DNA from 3 places in the Litoribacillus peritrichatus genome. Region 2 is predicted to be linked to each of the others. Evidence: predicted binding sites of a transcription regulator. Region 2 holds the regulator's gene; each other region holds the start of a gene.
The links. Region 2 encodes PhoB, which activates phosphate uptake and scavenging genes when phosphate is short. Its sites were predicted from a motif close to TGTCATANNNNTGTCANA; they were not measured.

Region 1 (6,238 bases), on a different contig from region 2:
GAAATGCTTGACGGGTTTAGCAACGCCAGGGTAAGCAACAACGGCATAGCCTTGGTTGTATAATTTGTTGGCTTTTTCTGTGACAGACCAATCAACCAGTGTTTTAGCTGCGTCCATGTTGTCGGTTGTGTTTAGGATCGCAGTCGCTTCAATTTCCCAGCCAATGCCTTCAGTAGGGATGACTAACTCCAGCGGCGCTCCTTTTTCAATCAGTTTTGCTCCACGGTAAGCGAAAGAAATACCGATGGCGGTTTCACCGGAAGCAGCTAACTTACAGGGTTTAGAGCCAGAGTGTGTGTAACGGCTGATGTTGGTGTGCAGGTTGTCCATGTAGTCCCAACCTTTGTCTTCGCCAAACGTTTGTAACCAGCTGGATACGTCCAGGAAGCCCGTGCCGGATGAGTTTGGGTTTGGCATGATGACGTGGCCTTTGTACTCTGGCTTGGTCAGATCTTCCCAAGAAGTGGGCTTGCTCAGGTTATGCTTTTTGGCTTCTTCGGTGTTGAAGCAGATGGCGCCTACCCAAGCATCCATACCTACCCATGCCGGATTTTCGCTGTTGTCGCGGAATTTGGCATCGAGTTTTTCTACGTTTTCGGGTTTGTACGATTCCAGCATGCCTTCATTTTTCATTTTCAGTAGGCTGGTTCCGGCTAAGCCCCAAACGACGTCGGCATGAGGGTTCGCTTTTTCTGCAAGCAGTTTGGCGGTGATCGTCCCTGTTGAGTCACGTACCCAGTTGATCTTAATGTCCGGGTGATCCTGGCTGAAGGCGTCGCCGTATGCTTTTAGAAGGTCTGCTTCAAGGGCGGTGTAAACCGTCAATTCCGTTACTTTTTTATCTGATACACCCAGCTCGGCCGTGTCGTTCCCGCAACCTGCTAACAATAGGGTAGAACTGGCCACTGCGGCAGCACAGAGTGTTTTTAGTTGAGTGCTCATGCTCATAGTTTCTTCATCCTGATCGATTTTTGGTTATCTTCAAAGTAAATTCTGGGTAATTATAAAGTCCTGGTTTGTACCAGATGTGACTAAGCTAACAGGGAAATAAGACAGTTTTATGTCAATATTGTTAATCTGGTATAAACCAGATTAAAGAAGTGTAAAGTTATTTTCTAACAGCAGAGACCGAGCTCTGCGTCAGAAATTTGGACGCGTGTTTTTTAGTGGCATGGTTTAAAAAGATTGAATGATTGAACGTCTGATGGATTGTAAGAAAGAAGGCAGAAAAGATTCCGAGCCTAAGGGGTCAGGCTCGGTCTGATGGTACGGTTTTGAGTGGAATGGCTATTGGTGTTCGAACGATAACTTTAATTCCACTGCGTCGTGTCGCCAAAACTCCAGATCGTATTCCAGTACCTGATTTTCTTCTGTAAATCGGCAGCGGCGAATTTCAAGACAAGGGCTGCCGGGAGAAACGTGCAGTGAGCTTGCATCTTCTGCGTCGAGGGATGTGGGGTACATGGTCACGTCCGTGCGGGTGACGCCTTTTTGATAGTGTTCTTTGAATATCCCTGTGAGTGATTGGCTGAAGTCGTGTTTCAGTAAGCCAGGGCAAAGGTTGGCATCCACATAAATGTGTTCAAGCAGGATGGGGCGTTCATCGACACAACGCAAACGGCGAATGAGGTAGACTGGCGAACCTTCCGATAACCCCATGACCTGGGCGACTTCGCTGGGCGCTTCGCTGAGCTCTGTACTCAGTGGCGTGGTTGTTCCTGTTCTTTGTTGTTGCTTGATGATTTCGTTGAATGTCGCCGGGGATGTCGGGTCATACGTTAAACGCGTTGGTGAAACGAACCAGCCTCGGCGGTTTAGCCGGTAGATAATGCCTTCTTTTTCCAGTTGCAGTAATGCTTCGCGTGCTGTGATCCGGGATGCATCGAACTGGTCGCTGAGTTGCCGTTCTGAAGGCAACTTGTCTTGTACGGTTAGGGTGCCCACGTCGATTTGATTTTTTATATGGTCGACGATTGTTTTATACTGTGGTTGAGACATAAGGTTTCATTGTGAAATTAAAAAAGTAGCGCAGATGCGTTTGTAACTTCGATCCGCGCCGGTGCAAACCATAGCATTTTTACGAACTTCGTGCAGGAAGCCAGCGGTGATTTTTGGTTTACTTAATGCTGGTGTTCTTTGAACCACTCTTCTGCAATGGCAAAACTGGTGCTCATGCCCGTTCCTCCAAGACCGGTAATTAAGAACAGATTGTCTTGTGGTTGTTCCCAATACACGTGATCTGTTTTGGCTTTGCTGTAGATGCCAATCCACTGCTCTTTTAGCTCCCAGGATGGCAAGGTCATGACTTTTTGGGCGTACTCTAAAATGAGCTGATTGATTCGCTGGTTAATGAAGGGAGAGGGGGTGTTGCCATATTCATGGGAATCTCCGAGGGTAATTTCACCGGTTTGATGCTGGGCGGCTAACAGGTGGATGCCATATTGAATCAGCTCTGGGTGATCTTGTTCAACACGGTTTCTCACTGCCTGCAAACTTTTGACTTGATCGAAGGCGGGGTAGTGGAGCATGGATAAACCCGTCGACATCATAGGGCCAAAGGCCCAGTTTTGTGTTTGTTTTAAGGTTCGTACCATCTGCAGTTTACATACTGTTGGCGCTTGATCGGCTTCAAGGTCAAATAAAGAAGCAAATTGATGGCCGGGACAGCAGACGACTTGTCTTCCTTCAAACACACCCTTGTTGGTTACTACCTTGACGCCTTTGTCGTTGCTTTCAAAGTGTGAAACCAGGGTGTTGTATTGCAGTTGGCTGTTTTCAAAGCCATAAAGGTATTGGGTCAGTTGGGTTAATGCCTGTTGTGGGTTGATCAGTACATCCGTCTGACTAAAGAGTGCGCCTCTGAGTCCTTTTGGGTTTACACCGGGCGAGAGCACCTTTGCTTGTTCTGCATTGAGCAGTCGCGTTTGATAAGGCGGCAAGCTGATGTCTGTGTGGAATTCCTCCATGGCTGCCATTTCATCGTCGTGGTGGGCCACCATAAGCATGCCGCACTCATTGGCCCAGAACTTGGCTTTCTTGGCGTAATGCTTCCATACCTCTTTGCTTTTCATTGCCCGGTTAAGCGCTGATCCTTTTGGCATTCCTAAGGGAAGTACCATGCCGAAGTTGCGAATGGAGGCTTCATTCGGGCCTTCATTTTTTTCAATAATGAGTACTTTTTTTCCTGCTTCACAACCTTTAAGGGCGAACGCTAAACCCGCGATACCGCCACCCACAATGATTAAGTCAAACATAGTTTTATCCTGCTAAATAAAGAGATTTCAATAGTTGGTTACAATTATTGACTTTGGTATATACCAGATAATAATTTCTTTTTGTTGCAGTTTAATGAAACTTTACTGGTAGCTATTGACCTCTCTGGGTTGAAATCAATACTATGCAGAAAATTGGTATATACCAGATAATTGTGCTTTAAGGATGAACTTAGGAGTTCTTGTGAATCAGCTATCGGATAACCCTTACTTGTTACTTACCCCCGGACCGCTTTCCACCAGCCCGACGGTGCGTCAGGCAATGATGAAAGATTGGTGTACCTGGGATGATGAATATAATGCGTTGGTGCAAAGCATTCGCTCTCGTTTGGTTGATCTGGCGCTGCCAGAGCACCCGGAATGTTTTGATCAATATACGTCAGTATTAATGCAGGGCAGCGGTTCGGCCTCGGTGGAGTCGGTGATTGGTTCAGTGATTCCGACTGATGGAAAATTGTTGGTGTTAGCGAACGGTCATTATGGCCAACGCATTGGTCAGATGGCGGGGGTTTTAAATATAGACTCGTACGTTTGGGACTTTGGAGAATCAGGTGCGATTGATTTGCCGGAACTGGATGCATTTCTGGCCGTGCACCAAGAATTTACCCATGTGGCTGTGGTGCATTGTGAAACCACAACAGGCCGCTTGAACCCGCTAGAGCGCATTGCACCCATAGTGAAACGCCATCAGTGCGAGTTTATTGTGGATGCCATGTCCAGTTTTGGGGGGGTTCGTATAGATGTTGCCTCGCTCGGTATCGATTATCTGATCAGCAGCGCCAACAAGTGCATTCAGGGCGTCCCGGGCTTTGGTTTTATTATCGCGAATAAAACCAAGCTTGCAGCCTGTGAAGGGGTGGCGCGCTCCGTATCTTTGGATTTATTTGGCCAATGGCAAGGGATGGAACAAGGCAATGGCAAATGGCGTTTTACTTCCCCGACGCACACCGTGCGGGCCTTCGATCAGGCGTTGAGTGAATTAGCCCAAGAGGGCGGAGTAGCGGCCAGGCACCAGCGATATTCAAACAATCATTATGTGCTGGTGGAAGGCATGCGCGCATTAGGTTTTGAAACCTTACTTGAAGACGAAGCGCAGTCGCCATTTATTACTACGTTCTTTAATCCTTCCCACAGTGACTATGACTTTAAGCGCTTTTATACCCGTTTGAAGGAAGCCGGTTTTGTGATTTATCCGGGCAAAGTCTCAGACGCGGATTGTTTTCGCATTGGCAATATTGGTCATGTATTTCCTGAGGACATGGCGCGTTTGATTTCTGCCATTGAACAGAATTGTTATTGGAATGCGCCTTCGTCAGAGCAAAAACAGCTCGAACATAAACAGCTAGAAACGGCTTAACTTGCCTTTTTATTACTCACTTATTGATTACTTATTCATTGATTATTTGAAGAGAAACCTATGCATCAAGTTCACCCATTTCAATACAAACGAGTTTACTCCGGTTCAGTCAAAGCGGTTATCTGCGATTGGGCTGGCACTACGGTTGATTTTGGCTCCGTTGCGCCGATTCGAGCCTTTCAGGCGCTGTTTGAGTCTCACGGTGTTTCGGCTTCTGAAGCCGAAGCTCGGGAACCCATGGGCACAGAGAAGAGTGAACACATTCGCCGCATGTTAGCGATGCCTGCTATTCAGAAACAATGGCAGGCATCAAAGGGTAGGGCGTCAACAGAAGAGGATGTTCAGGCGCTGTACCATGAGTTTTTACCCATGCAAATTGAATCCATCCGAGCCAACAGCGCTTTAATTCCTGGTTGGTTGGTATCGGCTCAAACATTAAGAGAGCAGGGCATTAAATTGGGCGGGAATACCGGCTACAGCACTGAAATGTATCAGGCCTTGGCGGAAGTGGCCAGGGAATATGGGTACGTGGCAGATGCAAATGTGTGTGCAACCGAAGTGTCCAAAGGCAGACCTTACCCCTATATGTCTCAAGCGGTGATGGAAAAGTTGGAAGTGGCCGAAGCTCAGGCTTGCGTCAAAGTCGATGACACTGAAACCGGCATTGAAGAAGGTCTAAATGCGGGTATGTGGACAGTGGCTGTCGCCATCAGCGGCAATGCCAACGGTTTAACTCAACCGGAGTGGGATTCACTGAATGAAGGTCAGCAGCAAGTCATTCGTAAAAAGTCATATCAACGGATGGCAATGTCGGGTGCCCATTATGTGATTGACTCCGTTGCCGACTTACCTGAAGTGGTTGCGGATATTAACGAAAAACTGGCAAAGGGAATTCAGCCGTAACTGGCTGGTTCTTTTCGTAGGAAGCTCTTAATGAACACAAACCTGGAACCCAAAGAAAGGCAATATCAGGCAATCGCTGCGTTGTTTGAAGCCTATGGAGATGAACAATACGGTGAAGCAATTACTCAAAAAGAACATATGCTGCAATGTGCTTTTCTGGCCGACCAGGAAGGCGCCTCTGATGCACTTGTGATCGCGGCACTCCTGCACGATGTCGGCCATTTTATTGGCCCTCAGAACGCTGAATTGATTGCGACCGGCACACCTGGGGAAGACTTTCATCATGAAGTGTTGGGTGCGCGCTATTTAAAACAGTTTTTTGGGCCTGAAGTCACCACGCCCATACAATTGCATGTCGCTGCGAAACGGTATCTTTGCTCGGTGGACGAGGCCTACGAAGGTGCGCTGAGCGAGGCCTCGCAGCACAGTTTGAAGTTGCAGGGGGGCGCGATGACGGTAGAGCAGGTACAGAAATTCCAATCTTCCAGATATTTTAACGAGGCTCTGAAGGTTCGTTACTATGATGATCAGGGCAAAATAGTCGGATTAGACCTACCCGGCTTGTCGGCCTACAAAGAACGCATGATTGCCTTGATGTTAAACAAGGTGACTCCCGAACCCTCATGAGCTGGTTACCGTTTTTATTAGTTATCTTTTCTGCTTTTTGTCACGCGGGCTGGAACTTCATTGGCAAGAAATCCGTTCC
Region 2 (6,238 bases):
GGGGGATTTGAACTGCCATGCGGAGCGGTTATTGGATGATTCCCCGTTGAAAGAAACCTCGCTGGCGCTAGCCACCGATGGCATCAGCACTTTTCCCAGCTGGGCGCCTCAGCGCGGGCTGGATCATATTCTGATCAGCCCTAATTTAAGAACACACGCCATTGATGTTTTGGATCATCCGATCTCAGATCACCTGCCGGTGGCCATTGATGTCAGCTTGCCTTCCGGAGTCAGTTTGACGGATCGGGCAAACCAGAGCTAAGCACTGACAGCGGAAATTCACAGCTGAATTTACTGCCGTACCCTAATTTACTTTCAATCAATAAGTGGCCGTTGTGGCGCATCAGAATATGTTTGGTGATGGCTAATCCCAGTCCCGTACCGCCGGTGTCTGATTTGCGGCTGGCATCCACACGGTAGAAGCGTTCGGTCAGGTGTGGGATGTGTTTTTGATCGATGCCGGGGCCGTTGTCGATGACATCCACCCGGATACTGGTTTTGTCGCGGTAACCGGTGATGTCTACCCGGCCGCCTTCAGGTGTGTATTTCACCGCATTGAAGATCAGGTTACTGAAGGCGCTGCTCAGTTCGTCGTAACAGCCGTCAATTTCAATATCGATCGCCGAAATCTGAATTTCATGGCGACCGTTGCTGAAAGAGCGGGCTTCTGCGGCTAAGTGCTCCAGCAGTTGCTTGAGGTTCACCGGTTGCTCTTTCACATTGATTTCGGTGGTTTCCAGACGGGTCAGAATTAGAAGATCATGCACCAGATCTTGCATCCGAACGGCCTGGGACTGCATCTGATGGTAGATGCGTAACCAGCGGTTGTCGCTTTCGTCCGAGTAATCAATCAGCGTTTCAAGGTAGCCGATTAACACCGTCAGCGGGGTTTTTAATTCATGACTGACGTTAGCCACGAAATCTTTGCGCATGCGTTCCAGGTGTTCAATGTGAGTGATGTCCCGCGCGGTAATCAGGCGTTCATCGTTCCCAAATGGGGTGATGGTCATTTCCAGGGCAACGCTTTGATTGATCGGGCTGTTGAGCGTTAACGGCGTGGTGTAATCACCGAGTTCGAAGTATTCCACAAAGTCCGGGTCGCGGATCAGGTTGGTGATGTGCTGACCACCGTCCACCGGTGTTCTGAAGCCTAATAAGGCTTCGGTTGAGCGGTTCCACCACTCCAAAGTGCCATCGCTTTCGACCATGATGACGGCGTCCTGCAGCGCAGAAGTGGATTGTTGTATTCGGTTGATGATGGTCTGAAGTTTGCGTTTGGCCGTTTGGTGATCACGCTCCTGACGGTAAATGGAGTCAAATAATCTTCCCCACAGACCTTCACTTAACGGTAACTTGTCGAGTTCCTGATGTTGCAGCCAGGATTCAAGCCGTGACATTTGGCGTATGGTCCAGACCACGTAAGCGATCAGGCCGAGAATCAGGCCCACGACGGGATAACCGAATAAATAACCAATGAGGGTGGTGGCCAGCACCAATAAGGTCACGCGCTGTAATTCAATGTACCAATTACTTAACACTCAGCTTCCTTACCTAGGCAAGATAATAAAATACAGGGATTCATATCAGAAACGCAGCCTCAAAGGCTGCGTTTCTGAATGAGGTCATGCTGCAACAGCTTACTCTATGCCGCATTTGTGGAAAAGCGATAACCTGTGCCACGAACGGTTTGGATCAAATTATCATGACCGGTTTCAGTCAGCGCTTTACGTAAGCGACGAATGTGAACATCCACCGTACGCTCTTCGACATAAACGTTGCCACCCCAGACATGATCCAGCAGTTGGCTTCTGGAATAGGCGCGCTCCTGATGAGTCATGAAAAACTGCAGCAGTCGGAACTCGGTTGGCCCCATATCCACAGCATCACCATTGGCGATGATGCGATGGGAAACCGGGTTCAGCTCAAGGCCATTGACCTCGATGGTTTCTTCAATGCCCTGTGGGGTGGTTCGACGCAAGACCGCTTTGAGACGAGCCACCAATTCTCTTGGAGAAAACGGTTTGGTGATGTAATCGTCCGCACCCGCTTCAAGGCCCTGAATTTTATTGTCCTCTTCGCTTTTTGCGGTCAGCATGATGATAGGTACATCTGCTGTCAGCTCATCTTTCTTAAGGCGACGTGCAAATTCAATCCCTGACGCACCTGGTAGCATCCAGTCTAATAAAATTAAATCCGGTTGCTGATCTACGATGATTGAGTGGGCTTCCTGCGTATGCTCTGCTTCCAGACAGTCATAACCTGCCATTTCCAGAGCGACCATGATCATTTCACGGATAGGCGCTTCATCATCAACAATAAGAACTTTTTTTCCCGCCATCACTTTTGCCTGTTAGTGTGGTTGTTAAAAGACAGTCTTATTAGAAGACACTTTTGTTACAAAAGTATGACAGGTTTTCGACCGTCTGCGTGTGACAGAGGCGGATTTGCTAAAAAAAGGAATCCACCAGAATGCCACTGAAGACTGCAGTGCCTACCCAGTGGTTGTTCAGAAATGCTTTAAAACACATGTCCGGGTTGCGGTGTTGGGTAAGGACATACTGGTAACCAAATAAGCCGGCGGCGACTGCCAAACCTAGGTAATAAGCGACCCCGGCTGAGAGCTGTTGCCCCATCAGCAGCAAGGTGATCATCGTCAGTACCTGAAGACTGATGATGGCGATATTGTCCATTTCGCCAAACAAAATGGCCGTGGATTTAATGCCGACTTTTAGGTCGTCTTCCCGGTCCACCATGGCGTATTGCGTGTCGTAAGCAATCGTCCAAAGTAATGTAGCTATATAAAGTAACCAGGTTTCTTCAATCACGGTGCCGGTTTCTGCGGTGAATGCCATCGGTACGGCCCAGCCAAAAGCGGCCCCTAAAAATACCTGTGGAAAGTAGGTAAAGCGTTTCATGAACGGATAAAGGGACGCCAGAAACACTGCGCCAAATGACATATAAATGGTTTCTTTATTGGTGAACAGCACCAGAATAAAAGAAATAAACACCAGCGCACCGAATAAACAGAGTGCTTCTTTGGCGGTCACCCGGCCAGACGTCAACGGCCGCTCTTTGGTTCGTCGTACATGAAGGTCAAAATCCCGGTCGGCGTAATCGTTGATTACACAGCCGGCCGATCGCATCAACACCACACCCAAAACAAAAATGACCAGATTACTCAGCTGGGGGAAGCCGTCAGCGGCAACCCATAATGCCCATAGCGTCGGCCATAACAGCAATAAAATGCCGATGGGTTTATCAAGACGCATTAAGCGGGTGTAATCCGGAAGCTGTTGTTTTATGTGGGCACTGAGTTTTGGCATGATTTCCGTTATCTTTCGGTTGGCTCCATGTTGAAGCCTGAATACTAGGAGGATTAACCGGAAAACACAACGGGCAGGAAGGTTTCACTGACCAATAAGGATTTATGGCTGTGTGAACAGGTAAAAATGGATCTTCGTCCCCACAGAAGTTCTTTATCAGAATTGAGTATCCGGCCTATTTGAAACTGACTGCGCTGATATCGGGGGCTACTGAATAAAAAGTGGCCAAGGGGTTTATTGCCCAGATATCTTAACTTCAGGTCTGGCCCTGTGAGTGTGGATAAAGGCACAACGCTGCGTGCAAATACCCAGACCTGGCCATCGACGATTAATTCCACTTCACGAACCCAGCCGCAATCGGATGGGTTGTTCAACACTTGTTTCTCGTGCTGGAGCATCCTGGCTACGCCTTCACATACCACATTTACCCGGAAACTGTGTTGGCTACAGCCCATCAATCGACGCGTCAGCGAGCCGCGATCCAGCAACCAGTTTTTTTGCTCGACGGATAAGATCGGGGAATATTTCTTATAGGCTGATGTCCAACGGTGTATATGAGGTAAGTTCTTTTTCATTGGCCTGTCTGAATTTACGACGATTCAGGTGACGGTTGGTCGGTCTGAAATGCCTGTTGAAGCTGGCGGTATATTGTAGGATTGTCTAACAATAGTTAATAATTTAGAATGCGTATACCAATTTCTAGTGATATATTGCCGAGCGTTTACTCAGCTTGCACTCAGGAAATTGGCACAGGCTCTCAGATAAACAGATAAAAAACAACATAAGTTTGAGGACGTACCATGAAAAAATGGCAATGTGTCGTGTGTGGTTGGGTTTACGACGAGGCGCTGGGGTATCCGGAAGAAGGGATAACACCTGGCACCCGATGGGAAGATGTACCGGACGATTGGGAATGTCCAGATTGCGGAGTCGGTAAAGAAGATTTCGAAATGATTGAGATATCGTAGCCATCCTTAGCGGAATCTCAGACACAACGGATAGTCGCCAAAAGCGCAATGTGTCCTTGCTTTTTTATGTACCCCCTATTGACCAAACAAAATGGCGATGGGACGTAGAGATAATAATCTAAGGGATACTGAATGACAGATAATACAGACAAACCAATCGTAATTTTGGGTTCTGGACTGGCGGGTTACAACCTGGCCAAGGAATTCCGAAAATTAGATTCAGAAACGCCGTTGCTCATCATCACGCATGACGATGGTCGTCAGTATTCTAAGCCGATGTTGTCGGCTGGTTTTACTAAAGATAAAACAGCGGCGGCATTGGCGTTGGCAAATGCGGGTGACATGGCAACACAGCTGAAGGCGTCTATTCGTACCAAAGCAACGGTTACCGGCATTGATACGGAAGCACATACCCTTCAATTAGGGGATGAAACGCTGGCGTACAGTAAGTTGATCCTGGCGGTTGGTGCTAAGACCCACAAAGCTCCGCTGGAAGGTGATGGTACGGATCAGGTGTACTCCATCAATGATCTCGAAGATTACGACCGTTTTCGACAGGCCGCAATTGGTAAGCAACGCGTTGCCATTGTCGGTGCCGGTTTGATTGGTTGTGAATTTGCCAATGACCTTCGTAACGGTGGTTATGAAGTGGATGTGATCGCCCCGAGCCAGACGGTATTGCCGTCGATGTTGCCGGAAACGCCAGCCAAGGTGGTTCAGGCCGGGTTGGAAGAGATTGGCGTTCGTTTCCACTTGGGCGCATTAGCGCACCGAGTGGTGAAGCAGGACGACGGCGTGAAGCTGTGTTTGTCCAATGGTGAGGAAATCGAAACGGACTTGGTCATTTCAGCGGTGGGTTTAACACCAAACGTGGAACTGGCCAGTAAAGCCGGTCTTGCCCATCAGAAAGGCATCTCGGTGGATCGCTTGTTGCAGACGTCGGTGCCGGATGTATATGCGCTGGGCGATTGTGCCGAAGTTGACGGTCTGGTGTTGCTGTACGTCTTACCTTTGATGAGTTCCGCTCGTGCGCTTGCAAAAACGTTGACAGGCACCCCGACCGAGGTGCAATACGGCGCGATGCCGGTTGTGGTTAAAACCCCGGCTTGTCCGACGGTAATTGCTGCCCCTGCAGATCAGAATGGCGAATGGCAGATCGAAGGCGAAGGCCAGGATCTGAGTTGCTTGTTCAAAGACGCGGAAGGCCAACTGAAAGGGTTTGTGCTGACGGGCGCGAAAGTTGTGGATAAACTGGCTTTGTCCAAGGCATTGCCACCGCTTTTGACGTAAGTCGTATTTCTGAGTTTTGCTCATTAAAAAAAGGGAGATCTTGTGAAAGAGCTCCCTTTTTTTGTCATCAATCTGTCAAATAAGCCCATGGTTATGGGATTTCTTCGGTTTTTTCTGGCATTAAAAGCTTTTTGTTCTAGTCTCTATACATTCTATTAATAATAGAGTGTAATCAGAAATACTGATCTGAATGATCAAGTTTACTTTGATAACAATAAAGAAGGGAAATATATGCGTAAGCCAGAATTAGCTGCTGCAATTGCAGAATCTGCTGGACTATCCAAAACAAAAGCCAATGAAGTTTTAACTGCTTTGACCGATGAAATCACCCGTGCTGTCAGTGGTGGTAATGCGGTTCAGTTGATTGGCTTTGGTACATTCGAAACTCGCCGTCGTAATGAACGGACAGGTAAAAACCCGCAAACGGGTGAAGCGATCAAAATTCCTGCGAGCAACTACGTTGCTTTCAAACCGGGTAAAGCATTGAAAGAAGCTGTAAACTAGCCTCTGCTTTATTTGAAAAAGCCGGGTCAGCCCGGCTTTTTGTTGTCTGAATTTTCTAACAGAAAGTCTAGTGCTTCATGTTGTATAGGTTGAGTGTATTACGATTATTATCGGTGGTCGTTTTAGTGGTTTGGAGTCAGGCTGCTAAACCGG
Region 3 (6,238 bases), on a different contig from region 2:
AAGGCGATTGTTCGTTATAAATGATTGTGATTTTTTCAGACGCATAGGCTGAGTCCAACAGAGACGTCAGAGCGAACAGAATAATAGATGTGAGGCGTCGGTTAATCATAGGCACCAAAGGTTGTGTAGTAATCGTCGTAATGGGCTTTATAGCGCATTTTACTTTCGTAAATTTCGTTAAACGCCTCGCTTTCATCGCGATAGCGTTTATAAATCTTATCGGAGGCCAATTTCCATGCATTAAGGTCTTCTTTGCTCCAGGTGGATATATCGTGGCCTTCCTGAACAAAGTTTCGAAACGCGGAGATGTCTATGTTTTTGCTTTTTAAGGTGGTGGTTAAGGTGTAGTCCTTCATGGCGGATTCCAGGATGGCCTGAAGGTCAGGAGGGAGCGCATCGTAAGCGGTTTTGTTGATCAGGAAGTCAGCAAGAACAGAAGGCTGCCACACAGCAGGCGCAATTAAATAAGGGTAGGCTTTGGCAAACCCCATTTTTAAGGTGGCTCCGGGTACCGTCCACTCGACGCCATCCAGCAAGCCACTGCCCGCCAATGGTATGATTTCCTCCGGGGTTACCGGGGTTGCAAAAGCCCCGGATGCTTCGATCAGGGTGTCTGCCGGAATGCCGGGGCCAATACGAATCTTTTTGCCGTGAAGGTCTTTCAGCCCCTCAATTTTGGTGTTGGAGAGGATACCGAACTCCATACCTGCCCACCACGCCGGTCGCCAGATAATGCCTTCAGGTTGGGATAACTTATTGGCGAGTTCCATGCCTTCGCCTTCGAAAAAATAGAGCATGGAAGCGTCGATGTTCATGAAGTCGTAAGGGCCGGATTGAATGGCGGCCCAACCGGTGTTTTCTTTAAGCCACCAATTAGGCCAGCCAAGAGCCATCTCCGTGGTACCGTCTTTGACGCCTCTGTAGATGGCGGCGCCCTTAGTGATAACGCCTTCAGGGTATGGAGTAATGATGAGACGTCCCTGGCTCATCACTTTTACTTTTTCAGTAAACGTAATCAAGGTTTGATAATCGGGTGTTTGCTCGGGAGCTTGAGACTGCACTTTCCATTCAAAAGTGATGATTTCTACAGGTTTTTTTTGATATTCGGAGACAAAATAACCGAATAGCATGGAGCCAAGAAAGAGTATGGCTATCATGTAGTTTTTCATGCAATCTTCCTACACGTAACGAACTTTGTGGTCGTGCTAATAAGTGTAGCGTGAACTCAAGTTAAGCACGGAGATTCAAACAGGCGAGACGCACCCTGCAATTCAGTATAGGTTAATATTTGGTCAGTATCTGCGGGCAGACTTTTGAGTTAGCAAAGGTTGTACCTGACGGGGGCATTCTCTGGGAAAAAGAGGCGGGTATTCCTGTCTCGAAAAGGAAGGCTTAAAGGGCGTATTGAGTGGCTGCTAATAGGCCGCCAACCTCAATTTATTCACGGGCAGTAAAGCAACCACAGAGAACATAAGCGCAGTGATCAACATTCCCCAATAATCATCAATCGAGGTGATCAGTTCATAGTGATACAAGACGCTTTCAATTGCGCTGATACTGATACCTAATGCAAGCAGGGCGTATTTATTTTGGCATCCTTCGGTGTCTGTTGTCTTTACTCTTATGGCCTTGGCGACGGCGTAGCCTATGACCGGAAAAAATGACCAGATTAAAAACACGATGACAGAAAATACGATCGTCAAAAACGGGATGTTGGCGGTATAGATGACTTTAATAACGGAATAACTTTGACCCAATAAAAATCCTAAATACAGATACAACATGCGCTTCTCTCTGACAGGTTAATCATCGGCGTTATTTTAAGCCCTCTCAGCGGGCTGAATATGAATCTATGTCAATAAAATCCTATGAAATAAGCACTTACGATGAGTTATAACTGGCTGAACTTCTGTTTCATAAAATCACAAAACGCCTGAACGCGCGCCGTCCGGTGCATCATCAAATGTGTGACCAGCCAATAGTCTGTTTGCCAATCTGTCCATGGCCCTAACACCGGTGTCAGATCGGGCGTTAACTTTGCGACCGGGTGATTGACTCCGCCAATACCTATCCCGGCAGACACGGCTTCAATTCCGTTGACCACATCATAGGCACGGTAGACGATGTTCTCTGGTGGGACGTTTTTTTCAATCCACTGAATGAAAGGAATTGGCTTTTTCGGATCGCCGGAGATAAATCGGTGGTGTGTCACCATTTCATCGACGCTGGCCGGCAGCCCATACCGGGTAATGTATTGGTCACTGGCGTATAGACCAGATGGCATGGACATTAACTTCTGAGCAATGTAGTCGGGTTCAGAGGGCTGAGCGCCTGGACGAATGGCAATGTGCGCTTCACCGTAATCGAGTCTGAGTCTTCGGCTATCCAGGGAAACTTCCAGACGAATACTGGGATAGAGTTGCTGAAATTCGGCAAACCATGGGGTGAATAACGCCATGACACTGTTGACGGTGGTGATCATCAGTGCCCCTTCTACTTGCTGGTCGCTGCCTACCAATCGTCCGGATAAGGTATCCAGTTGTTGATGAATGTTGGTCGCAACCTGCAAGAGAGCATTGCCCGCTTCTGTGGGTTCATAGCCTCGGGCATGTCGGAAGAACAGCCGGGTATTGAGTTTGGCTTCAAGCCCGTTAATACGGCGAAGGACGGTGGAGTGGTGGATGTCCAATGCTTCTGCTGCAGCGGATAAGGTGCCCAGCTTGGCTACGGTGTAGGCGATCCGAATGTCGTCCCATTGTTCTATCTGTGCGTTCATGCACATTAGTTTTGCTTATATTCCGTATAAGTGCAAATTTGCTTTGGTTAATATGTTTTTAACGAAACAAAACGAACTCAACACAGCAGAACAAATTAAAGGAATTCGATCATGACTAAAGCAACTAAAATCATCGCTTTCGCTGGCAGCTTACGTAAAGATTCATTCAATGCCGTTTTGGTGAAGCAAGCGGCAGAAGCGGCCTTGTATGCAGGCTCAGAAGTTGAAGTGGTTAACCTGGCCGATTTTGACATTCCTTTGTTTAATGAAGAGCTGGAGAGCAACACCCCAGAAGGTGTGCAGCAGTTGAAGGATAAAATCCGTGATGCGGATGGTTTATTGGTTGCCAGCCCGGAGTACAACGGTTCCATCAGTGGCGTGTTGAAAAATGCTTTGGATTGGGTGTCTCGCACCGAACCGGATCAAAAACCGGCATTTCGTGATACTACGGTTGCTTTGCTATCAACCTCTCCGGGCGGTTTGGGCGGCATTCGGGGTCTGAATCATGTTCGGGATATTTTTGTGGGCATGGGCAGCTTGGTGCTAAGCAATCAAATAGTCGTGGGCAGTTCTTATCAGGCGTTTGATCAAAGCGGTAAATTGACGGATGAAAGCATGGCATCCAGAGTTGAACAGTTGTCTCAGGAGTTGGTGTCCACCATTCAAAAACTAAAAGACTGATGATTGAGGATATCTGCTCATGATTTAAGCTAAACCAAAACACGGTGGTTCGTGTTTTGGTTTTTGTTTTTTTGTGACATTGATTTGTAAATCGCGACGTTTTCAGTAAACCTATTTTTTGTGTCCATATCGAACCTGTTGTCTGTCTTAAAACTGACATAGGGTTTTCATAATCTCCCGGCAATATCGTCTCTTTGTGGTGTCTGAGCCGTGAGTAACCAATACAAACTCTCTGTTCAGAATAAAAATAAATCAGGAACAAAAATGAATAAACTACTGACTACGTTAGCATCAGGTGTGATGGCCGTTTCGGCGTCCATGGCATCGGTTTCATCTCATGCGGCTGTGCAATGCACTGACTTTGACTCAGTGAATAACGCGCCTTACTTTCATGCACCGGACAAGCAAGGCTTTCGTTTCTTCTGGAATAAATGGTTATCTGAAGATATTCCGTTTCATATGGGGCATGACACCATCATTGGCGAAGGGCAAACAGCAACTGTGACCGGTAAATTTGATTACGGGGCGGTTGCGCATAAAGACCTGGAATACGAATACGTCAAAGCCTACGTGTATGGTTCCGGTATGGACGATTGGCAGTACGTTGGTCGGTATAAGACCAACTCGGATGGCAAAATTTTCGTGGAAGTGGATGACCTGACAGAAGGGCACTACCAAGTGAAAATGGTGGTGGTTGGTGATCTGTCGGAAGCCAATTCCTACATAACGGTGGTGAAACAAGGCGCCAAGGCAGTGGTGTTTGATATCGATGAAACCTTAACCACCGATGACCTGGAGCAGATTCTGGATTACACCGGCATTGAAGCGGCCGACGCACGCGGTGGCGCGGCGGAATTGGTGAACAGTTACGTGGCCAAAGGTTATCATCCCTTGTTTGTCACAGCTCGTACCTACTGGTATGCGAAAGGTTCTCGTCATTGGTTGTCGGATCACTTGGGCGTGCCGGAAGCAACGTTAAGAACCACGCTGAGTAATGAAACCGGCTTGTTTAAAACCGCAGAATATAAGACCGCAGTTCTGCAGGAAGTGCAGGAAGCGGGCATGGAAATCGTTCGTGCTTATGGCAACGCTACCACGGACATTGAAGGGTTCGCCAATGCGGGAGTGCCTTTGAGTGAAATTTATGTGGTGGGTGATAAGGCCGGTGAGATGGGATCTCAGCCCATCGAAGGCGGCGAGTATTGGAGCCACTTATCCGAGGTGGTTGAAGATACTCCGCACAGTGGTTGTTCTCAGTAATAACGTTCGATTTTGAGCTTATTAGATGCCTGCTTTATGCAGGCATTTTTGTGTTGATTAGGTGAATGACTGCTACGTTTATTAAAGGACTCACTGTAAGTGAATATCTGATCATTAACTGAATTAAGGGGGTGTGCTTTGAAGTTATTTCTCGGCATTTCAATTCCCCATTCCGTGCAGTCTTATTTGGCTGACTTACAACCTGAGCAATCCAATTCCATTCGGCTTGTTTTGCCGAAGCTAATGCACATCACGCTGCACTACATTGGCGAAGCGGAACCTAAGCAGATTATTGAATCCGTTGAACACTCACTAAAATCCTTTGAAATTACAACATTTAAACTGCACCTGACTGAGCTGGGTTACTTTGGCGCGAAATCCAAACCCGCTGTATTATGGGCATCCCCAAACCTGTCGGAATCTCTGAAACTGTTACACAGTCAACTAACCGGTGTGTTAAACGAATTAAACATGGCGATCGATGATCGACATTATCAACCGCACATTACGCTTGCCCGAGGCCGATGGCGTAAGAAACCAGATCAAGCAGAACGCGATTTGCTTCAACGTTTCTATGTTCAAACTATTGAGCCGATTGAATTTGAGGTGTTGGATTTTGTGTTGTTCGAAAGTAAAGCGTCTGAATGTGGAAGGGAGTATCGGGTTGTTGAAAGGTTTTCTTTGATCAAAGAATAAAGGTTAACACCGAAAGGCGGGGCAGGCCGCTAACAAAAACTCCATCCTTAGGTGGATTTACCTCTCTGAAGAATAAATAGAATGAGGTAAGCATTCTATCTGGGAGAGGAAAGTGAAGAAAAATTACAAAAGGCTGCTGGGTTCGTGTGTCTTCATGTTATCTGTGGTTGGTTTAGCTCATGCCGACGAGATGAAAACCCCTTATGGCGCGGAGTATTCAGGGAGTGCGGATGGCTTCATTCCAGCGTGGCAGGGCGGACAGGATAACAAGCACACCTTCGGCCCAGAGCTGCTGAACAAACAACCGCTTTATACGGTTGATGCTTCAAACCTGGATGAGCATCGTTCGTCAATACCGGACGGGCTTCAATCGTTATTGGAAAAGTACCCGGCCTCCATGAAAGTGCCTGTGTATCAAAGCCATCGACCGGCTTATTACCCGGACTGGGTGTACCAAGCGATAGAGAAGAATAAAGCCTCGGCCACTTTGGCGAATGACGGCAACAGTGTGGTTCAGGCGTTTCCCGGCATTCCTTTTCCAGACCCGAAAAATGGCCATCAGGCCGTATGGAACCACTTGCTGGCGTTTAAGGGCGTTCAGCTTGAGTCCAATACCTGGGAGGTCGTGGTTCGCAAAGACCGGCAGTCGGGGGTAATCACCAGCAACATCAAATATTCAGTGGGCTATTACCAGAAAACACGAGGCCCGTCGGATGAAGATCAAATGCTGATGTACTTGTTGTCTACGGTGACGTCGCCTTCAAGGTTGTCCGGCAGTGCGTTACTGGTTCATGAACCGGTCAATACGTCTGTCGTTTCGCGAGA

Region 1: the regulator PhoB is predicted to act here: its motif matches at 3,337-3,354, upstream of phnW (2-aminoethylphosphonate--pyruvate transaminase).
Region 3: the regulator PhoB is predicted to act here: its motif matches at 3,601-3,618, upstream of ABD744_RS13000 (lipin/Ned1/Smp2 family protein).

What each region holds. Positions count from the first base shown of each region.
Region 1 covers NZ_BAABBN010000004.1:912,700-918,937, forward strand. The annotation lists gene ABD744_RS05375 (putative 2-aminoethylphosphonate ABC transporter substrate-binding protein) at 1-942, opposite strand, end outside; gene ABD744_RS05380 (UTRA domain-containing protein) at 1,288-1,998, opposite strand; gene ABD744_RS05385 (TIGR03364 family FAD-dependent oxidoreductase) at 2,121-3,254, opposite strand; gene phnW (2-aminoethylphosphonate--pyruvate transaminase) at 3,457-4,629, shown strand; gene phnX (phosphonoacetaldehyde hydrolase) at 4,690-5,532, shown strand; gene ABD744_RS05400 (HD domain-containing protein) at 5,563-6,159, shown strand; gene ABD744_RS05405 (EamA family transporter) at 6,156-6,238, shown strand, end outside.
Region 2 covers NZ_BAABBN010000017.1:100,799-107,036, forward strand. The annotation lists gene ABD744_RS21925 (endonuclease/exonuclease/phosphatase family protein) at 1-262, shown strand, start outside; gene phoR (phosphate regulon sensor histidine kinase PhoR) at 231-1,538, opposite strand; gene phoB (phosphate regulon transcriptional regulator PhoB) at 1,643-2,338, opposite strand; gene ubiA (4-hydroxybenzoate octaprenyltransferase) at 2,448-3,323, opposite strand; gene ABD744_RS21945 (chorismate--pyruvate lyase family protein) at 3,377-3,898, opposite strand; gene ABD744_RS21950 (rubredoxin) at 4,124-4,291, shown strand; gene ABD744_RS21955 (NAD(P)/FAD-dependent oxidoreductase) at 4,424-5,581, shown strand; gene ABD744_RS21960 (HU family DNA-binding protein) at 5,768-6,085, shown strand; gene ABD744_RS21965 (hypothetical protein) at 6,163-6,238, shown strand, end outside.
Region 3 covers NZ_BAABBN010000007.1:743,724-749,961, forward strand. The annotation lists gene ABD744_RS12975 (transporter substrate-binding domain-containing protein) at 1-109, opposite strand, end outside; gene dctP (TRAP transporter substrate-binding protein DctP) at 102-1,169, opposite strand; gene ABD744_RS12985 (hypothetical protein) at 1,416-1,784, opposite strand; gene ABD744_RS12990 (LysR family transcriptional regulator) at 1,892-2,782, opposite strand; gene ABD744_RS12995 (NADPH-dependent FMN reductase) at 2,888-3,457, shown strand; gene ABD744_RS13000 (lipin/Ned1/Smp2 family protein) at 3,722-4,717, shown strand; gene thpR (RNA 2',3'-cyclic phosphodiesterase) at 4,856-5,413, shown strand; gene ABD744_RS13010 (DUF1329 domain-containing protein) at 5,526-6,238, shown strand, end outside.